Regions from separate parts of the Parabacteroides sp. MSK.9.14 genome, predicted to be linked through region 2. Evidence: riboswitches for the same ligand, from Rfam matches in the RefSeq annotation. Region 2 holds a riboswitch; the other holds the start of a gene.
The links. A riboswitch is a leader RNA that binds a small molecule or an ion and turns the genes downstream of it on or off. The one in region 2 is predicted to bind cobalamin.

Region 1 (3,429 bases), on a different contig from region 2:
ATTATAATTCATTAGATTATACTATTCATACATTTCTCTTTTTCAAAAGAAGTGTTTGAGATACCGGCTTCTTGCCGAATATAACGAATTGATAACTTTTATGCCATAGGTTTAATCGTTCTCCATGACGCGGATCATGTCGAAGTAGAAACCGCCTGCGACTTCGGCACCCTTTTCGACCGTGCCGGTGGCGATGTCGTAGATGTAGATGACAGCGTTTGCATCAGCTTCAGTGTTCACGCCGATGTAAGCCTTACCGTTGAAGATGACGCTGCGTTGTGAGAATCGTCCTCCGCTATAGGCAATCTCCTTACCGTTGTAGGCGAGGCGTGTGCGCTGGCCGGTGGCGAGGTCGACGATAGAGTAGTAGTGGCTGTAGCTGTCGATCTTCGTGCCTGAAGCATCGTTACGTCCGTAAACAAGAGCCTTGCCGTTTCCGAGGTATTGAGCGGTCATCAGTTTGCCATCGGCATCCGGGTAACCATTGTAAGAGGCGTCAAACTCATATTCACCGGCATTGATACGAAGCAGAAGTCCGCGTTCGATATCTTCATCGGCAAAAGCGGCGAGGTAAAGGTTACCGGCTTCGTCATACATCACGCAGTTTTGCATCAACTCGCCGTAAGCACTACCGGCCATTTCGCTGTGGACAGGGGAAACAAGGTTTTGTTCCACTTCCATTGTTTCCGGAGCGATCACGGCAGTACGGAAGTTCGGTTCGTTTTTACTATCCATCGAGTTTGTCCCTTGCGTTTTTCCGTAATAGAAATAGAACAGTTTGTTGTCAGCCTGACGGTAAGTCAGGATACCGGATGATGTCAGTTTGCTATAACCTTCCGGAACAGAGATGTTCAACTCGCCTTCATCGATAATAGACATGTCGGCCGTGTTCAGTTTTGTCCAAATCACACCCGTCTTTTTACCGTTGGCAGACATAATCAGCAGGGTGTTGTCGTCCAACCAAGCATGGGTATAAGAACGTACTTTATAAACATTTCCCTTGAACGGACAATCTTTGATCACGACAACTTTGTTATCCTTGATTTGATACTTCACAAAGCGGTTCTCGTCCGACGGAATCTGGTAATAGTACTTGCCTTTTGAGATACATTCCATCGCATAATCGTTCAGCTCCGTACCTTCGCCCGTAATGGTGATTACCCCCATATCGGCAGTCAGCTTGCTGATGCTGTTGACCACGGTCGTATTCTTGGAACTCATGCCGCCATGTTTGCCTACGGTCAGGAAGAGGTCGAAGTGGTATTTGCTTTCGTCAAACGCAGGTGTTTCTTTTGTCACCGTGACGTTGCAAGTGGCTGTGAAACCGCCATCGTCCGTCTTAGCGGTGATTGTCGCCGTTCCTTCGGCAACCGCCGTAACGACACCTTTATCTACGGTGGCTACGCTTTCATCCGAGCTGCTCCATGTCACCGTCGCGACTGTGGCGTTAGACGGGACTACGGCAGCCGTCAACGTGCCAGTCGTTCCTTCTTTCAATTCCAATGTCTCCGGACCGACCGAGACACCGGTCACCGGGACTACTTCCACTTTGTCGTCGTCATCGCAAGCCGTGAACGCAAAGGAAGTCAGGGCTACCATGAACGCAAACAATGCAAATTTGATTTTTTTCATTTCTCTTTGTTTTTAGTTATTCAAATATTAATAATTACATATTATCCGGTATCGAATCGCTTACAGAGAATGTACACATGGAGAAATGATGTCTCTATACAAGGATAAAGAATGGCATGGCTCGATGTTTTGTTGCTCTATTCCCCGAAAGCATTAAAACGATGTTGTTTTTGGCAGGTCTTCTGACTTATTCCGCCTTTGAATGCCTTCCCATCCGGCTTGCGGACAGTGGCTTGTAGCATATTCAAAGAGTTTGGTGTGGAACTTACAGCAGCGGGTCTGTCCGGGATTTGCACCCGGTTCCCTTTTTAACACCTCCCCGTAACGAACGGGTATCGTGGAACCAAAAACTTGTGCAAAATTACGTTCCCCGCTTGATTTGACAAGGGGTTAAGGCTTGTATTATGGAAAAATACCTATAAGTAGGTATTTTACTACTACAGAGAACATCCAATCTATAAATTTTATAATTTTGCACCGTTTTTGGTGAAACGCCGGCTTCCTGCCGGTGTTTAAAAGGGAATCCGGTGGAAAGCCGGAGCAGTTCCCCGCTACTGTATGGTCCGTTTCGCAAGAAATCAAAAAGACCTGCATGCCACTGTTCCTCAATATCATACCGGGAATGGGAAGGCGTCTGATAGGATCGAGCCAGGAAACCTGCCAAATGCACATAGATAACTTTTGCTTCCGGGGTAAGAGGCATCTTTATTTATTTTTATTTATAGCTATATGAAATCGAAATTTTTTACTGTGGGCATGTTATGCCTGGGAGTAAGTAGTGCCTTTGCGCAAGATTTGTCCAAAGACACGTTGAGATTGGATGAGGTTGTCATCACTAGCCAGTATGTCAAACCGACCGAAGTCGGCAGGTTACCGGTACCTTTGTCGCAGGCTCCACTTTCCGTGTCCCGGATGTCAGCCCCGATGATTTCCGACCTTTCTTTGAATTCATTGATCGATGTTGCCCGTAACGTCACGGGAGTCCGCCCGAACAATTCGTATGGCGGCTTCCAGTCGTTCTACATTCGTGGTTTCAACACGTTTGTGGTAGTGACAGACGGAATCCGCGACGAACGTCATAACTTATATGCTTCAGCCCCCAATACAACCTTAGCTTCGATCGAAAGCATCGAGATACTGAAAGGAGCGGCATCCGTCATGTACGGGCATTCGGCACTCGGCGGGGTCATCAGCCTCGTACACAAGCAACCGACATCTGTTCCGCGAGTAAATGCGCAAATGAGTATAGGCAGCTGGGGGCGCTATTCGATCCAGGGAGGTGCCGGCGGCAACATTGCCCGGGGCGTCAATTTCAGGACAGACTTCTCCATGAGCGGAGGTGAAGGATGGAGACACACGAACGATCGGGCCTACAATGCCTATTTCGCCTTGAACTTCCGCCTTAGCGATTATGACAAACTGAACTTTTCCGTCAGTGCGAAAAACGACCGTTACGGGACGGATACCGGACAACCTCATGTCGACAAGGATATTTATGATGCAGACGGATCGGTGGTTTACCGGCCGGGCGATCTTCCGGAAGATTTCGACCGCCGTACACGCTACAATGACCCCTTGGACCATCTTGCAGACAAGGACCTGACTGTGTCTGCCAAATGGACGCACCAGTTCACCAACCCGGACTGGAGCTTGTCGGACTATCTCTCCTACTACTATGACGATCTGGATTATTATGCTTCCGAGAAGTTGACGTATCTGACATCTTCCGATCCCATATACAACCATTATTATATGAATGGAAACACCAAGACATACATAAGCCTGGATTCCATACAG
Region 2 (3,429 bases):
ACCTTTCCGGGCATCGGCGATACAACCTTGTCGCCCTGCTTCTCTTCGCTGTTCTTGCGCATACGTAGATATTTGGCCTGCGAATCGATTATGTCGACCGAATAAGAGGAGAAAAGCGTGTTGACCTGATAGTTCTTTCCTCCTCCCGAACGGATCAGCTCGGCATTGTAAGAATGTCCGTCATGCAAGATCGAACAAGCCCCGTTCTCAGCCATCACGATATCCACCTCGTAGGGTTGTCCGTCTATGTCGAGCCGCACCTTGTTTCCATCCTTTCCAAGCAGCTCCACATCAGCCACCCGGTTTCCAATATGTATTTCCATTATAAACAATTTTTCAAATCCTTAACACACCTTTCTGCAACCCGAACTCACGCCAACGGCTGATCGGGCGGTTGTCCGCCGAAGAGCCCGATGCGTTCTCCTCCAGGTTCATCAGGTAATCCATATAAGCAGCGATCATGGCGATATTTTCCGATTCATGCTCGTCTCCGGGGTTCACCGGATGTTGCAGCTCCTCGCCATGCTTTCCGATAAACGATGTATCGTAGGTTCCATGCACAAAATCAGGTATATCCATGATCCGCCTGAGATAGCTGATATTCGTCTTCAGCCCGGTAATCTTGTATTCGTGCAAGACACGCCTCATTCGTTCGATCGCATACTCGCGGCTGGTAGCCCACACGATCAGCTTGCCGATCATCGGGTCATAATAGACCGGAATCTCATAACCTTCATAGACATAGCTGTCGATTCGCACTCCGATCCCGTTCGGTTCGGTCAGCTGGCGGATAATGCCGGGAGATGGCATGAAATTGTTGGCGGTATCTTCGGCACAGATCCGGCATTCGATAGCATGCCCACGCTGGGAGATATCTTCCTGCCGGATATGCAACGGTTCGTTGTCGGCAATACGAAGCTGCTCCTTTACCAAGTCGAGCCCCAACACCTCTTCGGTAATCGGATGCTCCACCTGCAAACGGGTGTTCATTTCGAGAAAATAAAAATTACGGTGTTTATCAACCAGGAACTCGATCGTCCCGGCACCGGAATAGTCGACGGCCTTAGCAGCCGCAACCGCCTTCTCGCCCATCTCTTTCCGCAGTTCCGGCGTAATGAACGGCGACGGACTTTCCTCGACAATTTTCTGGTTACGGCGTTGCACAGAGCATTCGCGTTCGCAGAGATGGACCACATTCCCGTAATTGTCGCCTAAAATCTGGAACTCGATATGATGTGGTCCCTCCACGTACTTTTCCAGATAAACTGTATCGTCACCAAAAGAAGAGAGCGACTCCGAGCGAGCGGCGTTGTAAGCCTCTTCCACCTCTTCTTCCTTATGGATCAGACGCATTCCCTTTCCACCGCCTCCCATCGAGGCTTTCAGCATGACCGGGAAACCGATCTCCCGGCAGACCCGGCATGCTTCTCCAACATCCTGCAAAGGCTGCTGCGTGCCAGGAACGACCGGCACGCCGGCGTCTATCATCCGCTTGCGGGCGGATATTTTATCTCCCATCGCCTCCATCGTTTCTGCCGACGGGCCGATAAAGACGATTCCTTCTTCTTTGCACCGGCGGGCAAAATCCGCATTCTCGGACAGGAAACCATATCCGGGATGAATCGCATCCACCTTGTGTTGCTTGGCTGCTCGGATGATCTTTTCGATATTCAGGTAACTATCTTTTGATGCTGCCGGTCCTATCAAGACCGCATCGTCGGCATAAAGGACATGACGTGCCGTCCGATCTGCTTCCGAAAAAACAGCCACCGACCGTATCCCCATTTCGCGACAGGAGCGCATAACCCTCACAGCTATCTCGCCCCGATTCGCAATCAGAACTTTTCTTATCATATTTATTGTATTTATGTTTCGCATCCATAGCCTAACCCACGAGGATATGAACCTTATAATGAACGGCAGGTCTTCTGACTGACTCCCATCCTGAAGCCTTCCCGACTTAATTATAACAAGTCAGTGGCGAAAGTAGTTCCAAGATGTTAAAACGGAGCTTCACAGCAGCGGGACTGTCCGGGATTTACACCCGATTCCCTTTTAATCCATATTCCCGAACGGGAAATACAGAACCGATTCGGTGGCAAATGTAAACTTTTTTTCTGATACGCTCTATTTCGACCGCCAAAATTCGGTACGGACACACGAAATATTCTGTAATCAATGGCAGCAATTACAAAATCAGCGACAGCAATTATATAATCACTGCCACTGATTACAGAATTGCTATCGCTGATTTTAGAATAAATGAAGGGATAACGATCTTTTTACCCCTTACAAAGTGAAAATCGAAAGTAACAAACGAATATATTCTACCCGACGATCCATTTGCCGCCCGGAATGAGCGAAATAACCTTGGTTGTCACGAAGCAGCAAATGAACGTGCATGTCGCAATCGCAGGAATGGCGGCAACAGTCGGTAACGGCAAGACGGACTTGAACACCGCCACCCACAGACCGAGCCAAAAGATATGCATCAGATACATCCCATAGCTGAGTTTAGAGAGTTCCAATACGAAGCGCGGAGTTTCGGGAAGTTCAATACAACTGAACATCAGGAACGTGCCGGCCGTAAGCAACACACAGTTGATGGTGCAGAAAGCCCACCCTATTTCCAGCACGGGCGTGGGGAGTATTTCTCCGGGAACGGCCTGAACATAGAACGAATATATGGTAATAGCTGCACCAATGAGCATCGAAACAATTCCGATAATAAAACGTTTGGAACGGTTCCAGGTCAGATGGACATGTATATAATGTGCGAGCACAAGATAGCCTAAGTAACCGGAGAAATACCACAGCATATGGTATTCGTTCCAAAAGCACTGTCCCCACACTTCTCCGAACCAACGGTTCAGATATGGCATACAGGTCGACAAGAGAAACAACCCGATAAAGAAACGTTCTTCTTTGACCGTCACTCTGCTCAACCAGGGCGAGATGATAGGAATAAACAGGTAAATGCTGATCAAGGGATACATAAACCATAGATGCCCGGCCAGCGTCGGGAAGTTCAGAAATATCCGCGACAGATCCTTGATCGAGGTCGCTCCATCAATCTGTCCCCACAACATCGGCAGAGTACTGTAGAGTATCATGAATATGAAAAACGGTGGTAGAATGCGGATACAACGCCGACGATAGAACTGCCACATGGTCTGCCCTTCCTTCATCGGCGCAAGAAGAAAAGCGGAGACTATTATAAACAACGGCACGGCCATACGCGAAAACCCATCGTATATGGACACCCATAGCCGGTCTGACTCATTTGCCAGAAAGGCTTGCGGTCCCACCATGTCCGTCGAACCGGGGGCACCGTAAAAGTTTTCACTGGCGTGGACGACCATAACAAGGAAACATGCGAACACGCGTACATAATCCAAAAAAACTATACGTTTCATTTTTTTGCTTAAT

Region 1: linked by a shared signal. The riboswitch ahead of KTG12_RS16225 (Ig-like domain-containing protein) and the one ahead of accC (acetyl-CoA carboxylase biotin carboxylase subunit) in region 2 are both predicted to bind cobalamin.

Annotation. Positions count from the first base shown of each region.
Region 1 is NZ_JAHPXO010000033.1:35,580-39,008, reverse strand. Features, by position in the region: gene KTG12_RS16225 (Ig-like domain-containing protein) at 112-1,632, opposite strand; cobalamin riboswitch at 1,787-1,995, opposite strand; cobalamin riboswitch at 2,100-2,312, shown strand; gene KTG12_RS16220 (TonB-dependent siderophore receptor) at 2,362-3,429, shown strand, end outside.
Region 2 is NZ_JAHPXO010000025.1:37,530-40,958, reverse strand. Features, by position in the region: gene KTG12_RS13780 (biotin/lipoyl-containing protein) at 1-323, opposite strand, end outside; gene accC (acetyl-CoA carboxylase biotin carboxylase subunit) at 337-1,854, opposite strand; cobalamin riboswitch at 1,901-2,107, opposite strand; gene KTG12_RS13770 (acyltransferase) at 2,328-3,416, opposite strand.